DNA from 2 places in the Embleya sp. NPDC020886 genome. Region 2 is predicted to be linked to the other one. Evidence: predicted binding sites of a transcription regulator. Region 2 holds the regulator's gene; the other holds the start of a gene.
What was found. Region 2 encodes HspR, which represses chaperone genes until heat shock. Its sites were predicted from a motif close to TTGAGNNNNNNNNNCTCAA; they were not measured.
Positions count from the first base shown of each region.

Region 1: a site for HspR is predicted at 1,566-1,584, ahead of lon (endopeptidase La). Genes of this name have one in related genera too.

Region 1 covers NZ_JBIRRX010000001.1:81,636-85,047, reverse strand. Annotated here, with positions in the region: gene ACH4U8_RS00345 (MFS transporter) at 1-53, opposite strand, end outside; gene ACH4U8_RS00340 (GNAT family N-acetyltransferase) at 294-845, opposite strand; gene ACH4U8_RS00335 (YfbM family protein) at 970-1,476, opposite strand; gene lon (endopeptidase La) at 1,618-3,412, shown strand, end outside.
Region 2 covers NZ_JBIRRX010000014.1:225,766-229,177, reverse strand. Annotated here, with positions in the region: gene ACH4U8_RS36560 (TIGR03767 family metallophosphoesterase) at 1-1,536, opposite strand, end outside; gene ACH4U8_RS36555 (heat shock protein transcriptional repressor HspR) at 1,679-2,152, opposite strand; gene dnaJ (molecular chaperone DnaJ) at 2,154-3,329, opposite strand.

The DNA.
Region 1 (3,412 bases), on a different contig from region 2:
GCCGGGTCGGTCCGCCCGGTCGTGTGCTCGTCGGATCCGGTCGTGACGGACATGAAGTCCCTTTCGGCGGTGGGGGTGGGGCCCCGACAGCGGGGCGCCCCCAGTACAACCGCCGGCAACCCGCCGGGTCTGGCGGTATCCCGCCGTCAACGTCCTTCCGCCGCCGAGCAGTCGGAGATCGACCGCCGCCCGTGCCGACCCGCCGCACCGCACGGGTCGGCTTTACGAATCCGCCCACGGGTCGGCCCGACGGGATCCGTCCACGGGTCGGCCCATCGGCCCTACCGATCGGCCTACAGGTCGGCCGGGGTCAGTGAGTACAGCACGACATCGATCCGACCCGTGTGCAGCCGACCGGCGTTGCGCAGCGTGCCCTCGCGGTGCAGGCCGGCCTTGATCGCCGTCTTGCGCGAGGGGATGTTCCCGACGGCGGCCTTGAGTTCGAGGCGCTCGAAGCCCTGCTCGGTCAACAGCCAGCGCCCGAGCACCCGCGTGGCCAAGGCGGCGATCCCGCGTCCGCGAGCCCACGGCGCCACCCAGTACCCCACCTCGCTGACCAGTTCGTGCCAGTCGGTGCGCTTGAGCCCGATGGCGCCCAGGAGTCGGCCCTCGTCCGGGTCGACGATCGCGAAGTGCACCCCGTCACCCGACTCGCGCAGCGTGTGCGCCGTTTTCGTACACCAGTCGACGGATGCCTCCAGGGTGTACGGCCGGGGCAGCGGTAACCATCGCTGGACTACCTCGTCCGCACAGGCGGCTCGGTTGTCCTCGGCATCATCGGCGCCGAACGGCCGCAGTGTGATCGGCCCCGCAGGCAGGACACGTTCGGGAAAGACGTCGCTCACTGACCGGATTCGCCCCCTCGTATCGAGTCGCACGATTCTTCCGCCCCACCGACCCACGACGAAAGTGCCGGGCGCGGAATTCACCCACTGCGCCCAATCCCCGACCCGCACCGGGGCGCACGAGTCAGGACAACCAGACCAGTACCGCGTCCCCGGCCTCGGCCGCGGAGCGGAAGAACACGCCGAGCGCCGCGTAGTGCCCGGTGGCGTACTCGAGGGATTCTGCCTGCTCCCAGACGAAGGCCGGATAGACCCCGGCACGCACCAGGTCGGCCGGGCCGACACCCGCGACGAGCCGGTGACCGGGAGTCGCCGACAGAGCCTCGGCGGCTGCTCGAACGCGGTCCGGGGTGAGGTAGCGCGGAACCCCGTGACTCCAGTCGTTCTCGTCCCAGGGCATCGCCTCCGCACCGTGGACGACGTCGACGGTGAAGCCGATCCGCCGGGTCAGGAAGCCCAGGGCGTCCCACGCCTTGTCGGTGTTGTGCGACCGGGCCCGCGTCGGGTCGGGACACCCCTCCGACTCGGCGTCGAGGACGTCGTCGATGAATTCCTCGCCCCACGCCTGGTCGGTGATCGCCCGCGCCAACTCGGCGGGGGCGACTCTCAGGTACTCCCCGACCATGCCCATCGCCGCAGGCTAGCGGCGTCCACCGACAACTTCGCCCAGGGCGAACACGGATCGGGGAGGGTGGGGGAACAAAGGGAGGCTCTTGTTTCTTGAGTCAATGCAGCGCAACTTTTTCGACTGTGGCTACCTGAGGGGCATGACATGAGCGAGACCATCGGGACCTTGACCCTGCCGGTTCTTCCGCTGGACGACGTGGTCGTCCTCCCCGGCATGGTGGTCCCGCTCGAACTCGATGACGCGGAGACCCGTGCCGCCGTGGATGCCGCGCGGGCCGCCGCGGGGCGGTCCGGTGGACCCGGCATCCGTAGTGAGAGCAAGGCGCGGGTGCTGCTTGTTCCGCGCGACGACGGGCAATACCCGGCGGTGGGCACGCTCGGCGTGATCGAGCAGGTCGGCCGACTGCCCGGGGGCGAGTCGGTCGTGGTGGTGCGCGGCGAGGGCCGGGTGCGGATCGGCAGCGGTACCACCGGGCCCGGCGCGGCGCTGTGGGTCGAGGCGACCCGGGTGGCGGACGTCGAGGCGGACGAGCACACCCACGAGCTGGCCCGCGAGTACAAGGCCCTGGTCACCACCGTACTCGGCAAGCGCGGCGCGTGGCAGGTGGTGGACCACGTGCAGGCCCTGGAGGACCCCAGCGACCTGGCGGACAACTCCGGCTACGCCCCCTACCTGACGCTCCAGCAGAAGATCGAGGTGCTCCAGACCGTCGACGTCGAGGAGCGGCTGACCAAGGTCGTCGGCTGGACCCGGGACCACCTCGCCGAGCTGGACGTCGCGGAGACGATCCGCAAGGACGTCCAGGAGGGGATGGACAAGCAGCAGCGCGAATTCCTGCTCAAGCAGCAGCTCGCCGCCGTGCGCAAGGAGCTCAACGAGCTCAACGGCACCCCGGACAGCGAGGAGGAGGACTACCGCGCCCGGGTCGAGGCCGCGAATCTGCCGGAGAAGGTGCTGGCCGCCGCGCTCAAGGAGGTCGACAAGCTGGAGCACGCCTCCGACGCGTCGCCCGAGGGCGGCTGGATCCGCACCTGGCTGGACACCGTCCTGGAAATGCCGTGGAACGACCGCAGCGAGGACGCGTACGACATCGCCGAGGCGCGCGCGATCCTGGACGCGGACCACTCCGGCCTGGTGGACGTCAAGGAACGCATCGTCGAATACCTGGCGGTCCGCAAGCGCCGTGAGGAGCGCGGACTGGGCGTGGTCGGCGGACGACGCTCCGGCGCGGTGCTGGCCCTGGTCGGCCCGCCCGGCGTCGGCAAGACCTCGCTCGGCGAGTCGGTGGCCCGCGCGATGGGTCGCTCGTTCGTCCGGGTCGCGCTCGGCGGTGTGCGCGACGAGGCCGAGATCCGCGGCCACCGGCGCACCTACGTCGGCGCGCTGCCCGGCCGGATCGTCCGGGCGATCAAGGAGGCGGGCAGCATGAACCCCGTCGTCCTGCTCGACGAGATCGACAAGGTCGGCTCGGACTACCGCGGCGACCCGACCGCAGCCCTGCTCGAAGTGCTCGACCCGGCGCAGAACCACACCTTCCGCGACCACTACCTGGAGGTCGAACTCGACCTGTCCGACGTGGTGTTCCTGGCCACGGCCAACGTGCTGGAGACGATTCCCGAGCCGCTCCTGGACCGGATGGAACTGGTCCGTCTCGACGGCTACACCGAGGACGAGAAGGTCCTCATCGCCCGGGACCACCTGATCAAGCGCCAGTTGGACAAGGCGGGCCTGGAAGCCACCGAGGTGTCCTTCACCGAGGAGGCGCTGCGGCTGCTGGCGGGCGAGTACACCCGCGAGGCGGGCGTGCGCACCCTGGAGCGTTCGCTGGCCCGGGTGCTGCGCAAGGTCGCGGCCCGGCAGGCGCTGGACGCCGACGCGCACCCGCTGCCGATCACGGTGGACGCCGGCGACCTGCGCGACTACCTCGGCCGGCCCCGGC
Region 2 (3,412 bases):
GAAGCCGCCGGGGACCGCGCTGCCCGCCGGCCGCGGGTAGGGCTTCACGTTGTTGTCGTGGGTGTGCCCGTTGACCCACAACACGACGTTCGGGAAGCGCAGCAACAGCGCCTGCACCTGCGGGCCCAGGATCCGCGCGGGTTGTCCCGAGGGCACCGTCTTGTTCACCAGCGTGTCGATGGTGTGGTGGCTGAACAGCACGAACAGCATGTCCTGGCCGGTGCCCTGGACCACCTTGCCCTGCTCGTCCAGGTAGCTGGAGCTGCCCTTGACCAGGTGGTCCTGGAGCCAGGCGAACTGGGTCGGGTCCAGGCAGCCGGAGTCCAGGCCGTACTGGTTCACCGTGTCCAGGACCAGGCAGCGCACCCGACCCTGGTCGAAGCTGTAGTACGCGGTCTTGGCGTCCAGGTTCGCCTGGGTGAAGCCGTGGCCCTTGGGCAGGCCACTGGTGTTGAAGTGTTCCTTGATCGTCTCCGCGCGGTCGATCAGCCGGCGGTCCGGGTCGGCGGTGACCTTGCGCTTGGGCCCCGACAGCAGCGCGGCGAGCGCGTCCGGCTTGCCGCTCTGCAGCCCGAGTGCGAGCGAGACGATGGTCTGACCCGCGGATATGTCGAGCACCTTCTCGTCGCCGACCGCGACCTTGGCCAGCAGTTCGTTGACCGGCAGGTTGCCCTGGACCAGGCCGTCGTGATTGCCGTACGCGCTGTACCAGGGGGTCTTCAGGCCGGTCGCCTCGAACGGACGCCGGCACGCGTCGAGCAGGCCCGGCACGGTGGGGAAGCCGTAGTCGCGCCGCGGCACGTCGTCCTTCTGCCCGGCCGGCGTGCCGTCCGGGTGCCAGTAGCGCTCGTGGTACGCGACCGCGTCCATCGGGCCCTCGTACTTGTTCCGGTCGCCCGAGTCCGGGGTGACCTTCTTTCCGCCGTCCAACACGTCGATGTACCAACGCAGTTCGTTGAACTGGATGTTGTCGGTGTTGTCGCCCGTGCAGATGGTGAAGGCGAGCGGCCGACCCAGCGCCGGGCCCTTGCCTATCCGGTTCAGCGACTGCACCATCGCCTCGGCGATCTGTGCGGTCAGCACCTCCTGCGGGCGATACGACGACTGGAACGGCAGCAGCTTCGCGAACGGCTGGTCCTTGTCGCTGTGCCGGTCCAGGAAGTCCACCCGCGCGGTCGACTGCGAGTCCTGGATGTGGATGTCGGTCAACTGGGTGAAGGCGACCAGCGGTTCGCTCTTGGCCTTGCTGCCCGGGCCGGCGCCCGGGGCCAGCTCGGTGCGCAGCAGGTGTGGTTCGCCGGGTCCGGCGACCACCTTGCGGTAGCCGCCCGCGCCGGGCGGGCCGAGCACCAGGGTGCGCTCCAGCGTGGTGCCGGCCGCGCCCGCCGGACCGCCGGGGCTCGGGGCGCCGGATTTGGGCGCCTCGCTCGACTTCTTCGTGTCCGGCTCGTCCTTGGCGTCGGTGCACGCCGCCGCTCCGAGCAGTGCCGCGCTCGCGGCCGAGTACTTCAGGACGTCCCGACGATTCGGCTTCATGCGGCGACCCTACTGACGCGTATCGAGCGGCATCAAGGTTGCTCGGAACCCCACCCGCGACCGCTCGGCCGGCCGAACCGCATGCACGAACGAGGGGCGCGGCCGAAGCCACGCCCCTGGGGGATCGCCGCCCGGCCGTGCGTCAGTCGGTGCGTCCGCGCCTGGGTTTCCAGACCACCAGCGCGGTGCCCGCCTGCGGTCGGACCGGGACCAGATCGCGCCGGTAGGAGGCGTGTACGGCCGCCTCGCGGCGGGCGCTCGCGTCGGTCGCCTCGTGCAGCCCGTGTTCCAACTCGGCCACGCGCATGCGCAGCGCGAGCACCTGGTTCTCCAGTTCCAGGATGCGTTTGATCCCGGCGAGGTTGATGCCGGCCTCCTGGGAGAGCCGCTGCACCTCGCGCAACTGCACGATGTCGCGGGCGGAGTAGCGCCGCCCGCGACCGGCCGTGCGGTCCGGCGAGACCAGGCCGAGTCGGTCGTACTGGCGCAACGTCTGCGGATGCAGGCCGGACAGTTGTGCGGCCACCGAGATCACGTAGACCGGCGAGGTCTCGTCGATCTCGTAGCCACGCCGCCCGCCGATGCCGCCGTCGCCGCCCAAACCGCCCGGTCGCATGTCATGCCCCCTTCGCCGCGTCCAACAGATCGGCTCGGGGATCGTGCGCGACGGTCGCCTCGCGGAACGCCTCCAGCGCCTCGCGCGCCTTGTCGTTCAGCAGTTGCGGAACCGTCACCTCGATGGTGACCAGGAGGTCGCCCCGAGTGCCGTCCTTGCGTGCCGCACCGCGCCCGCGCACGCGCAACGTGCGGCCGTTGCCCGTGCCCGCGGGGAGCTTGAGCGTGACCGGGACGCCGCCCAGGGTGGGCACGGTGATCTCCGCCCCGAGCGCGGCCTCCGGAAAGGTGACCGGCACGGTGACCGTGAGGTTGTCGCCCTTGCGGCCGAATACGGCGTGCGACTTGACGTGCACCACGACGTAGAGGTCGCCGGAGGGGCCGCCGCGCTCGCCGGGAGCGCCCTTGCCTTTGAGCCGGATCCGCTGGCCGTCCTGGACCCCGGCCGGTATCCGGACCTGCATCGTGCGCGAACTCTTGGCCCGACCGCTGCCGTTGCACACGATGCACGGGTCGTCCACCAGCAGCCCGCGGCCCTTGCAGTCGCGGCACGGCTCGGAGAAGCCGAAGCCGCCCTGCGGCCGACTGACGTTGCCGGAACCGGCGCAGGTCGGACACATCCGCGGGGTGGTGCCCGCGGCCGCGCCCGTGCCGTTGCAGTGCCGACACGGCTCGGAGCTGGTCAGTCGGATCGGCACGGTGGCGCCGTCGACCGCGTCCGCGAAGCCGAGGGTGACCTCGGACTCCACGTCCGAACCGCGCCGGGGCTGCTGGCGTCCGGTCTGGCGACCGCCGCCGAACAGCCCGCCGAAGATGTCGCCCAGCCCACCGGCGTTGCCCGCACCGCTCTGTTGCTGGCCACCGAAGATGTCGCCGAGGTCGAAGGGGAAACCGCCGGCGCCGCCCTGGCCGCCGCCGGGGCCGCGGAAGCCGCCCCCGCTGCCGAACAGGGTGCGCGCCTCGTCGTACTCCTTGCGCCGCTTGTCGTCGGCGAGCACGTCGTAGGCTTCCGAGATCTCCTTGAACCGTTCCTCGGCCTTGGTGTCACCCTTGTTCTTGTCCGGGTGGAACTCGACGGCGAGCTTGCGGTAGGCCTTCTTGATCTCGGCGGTGCCGGCGTCCTTGGGGACGCCGAGCACCTTGTAGTAGTCCTTCTCCAGGTAGTCCTTCGTACTCATGCGCCCCTCGCCGATCGGGTCGGGGAGCCCTCGTGCTCCGAGCGCCCGTTTCCGGATCCACTCCACCCGCGCATCGGCGTCCC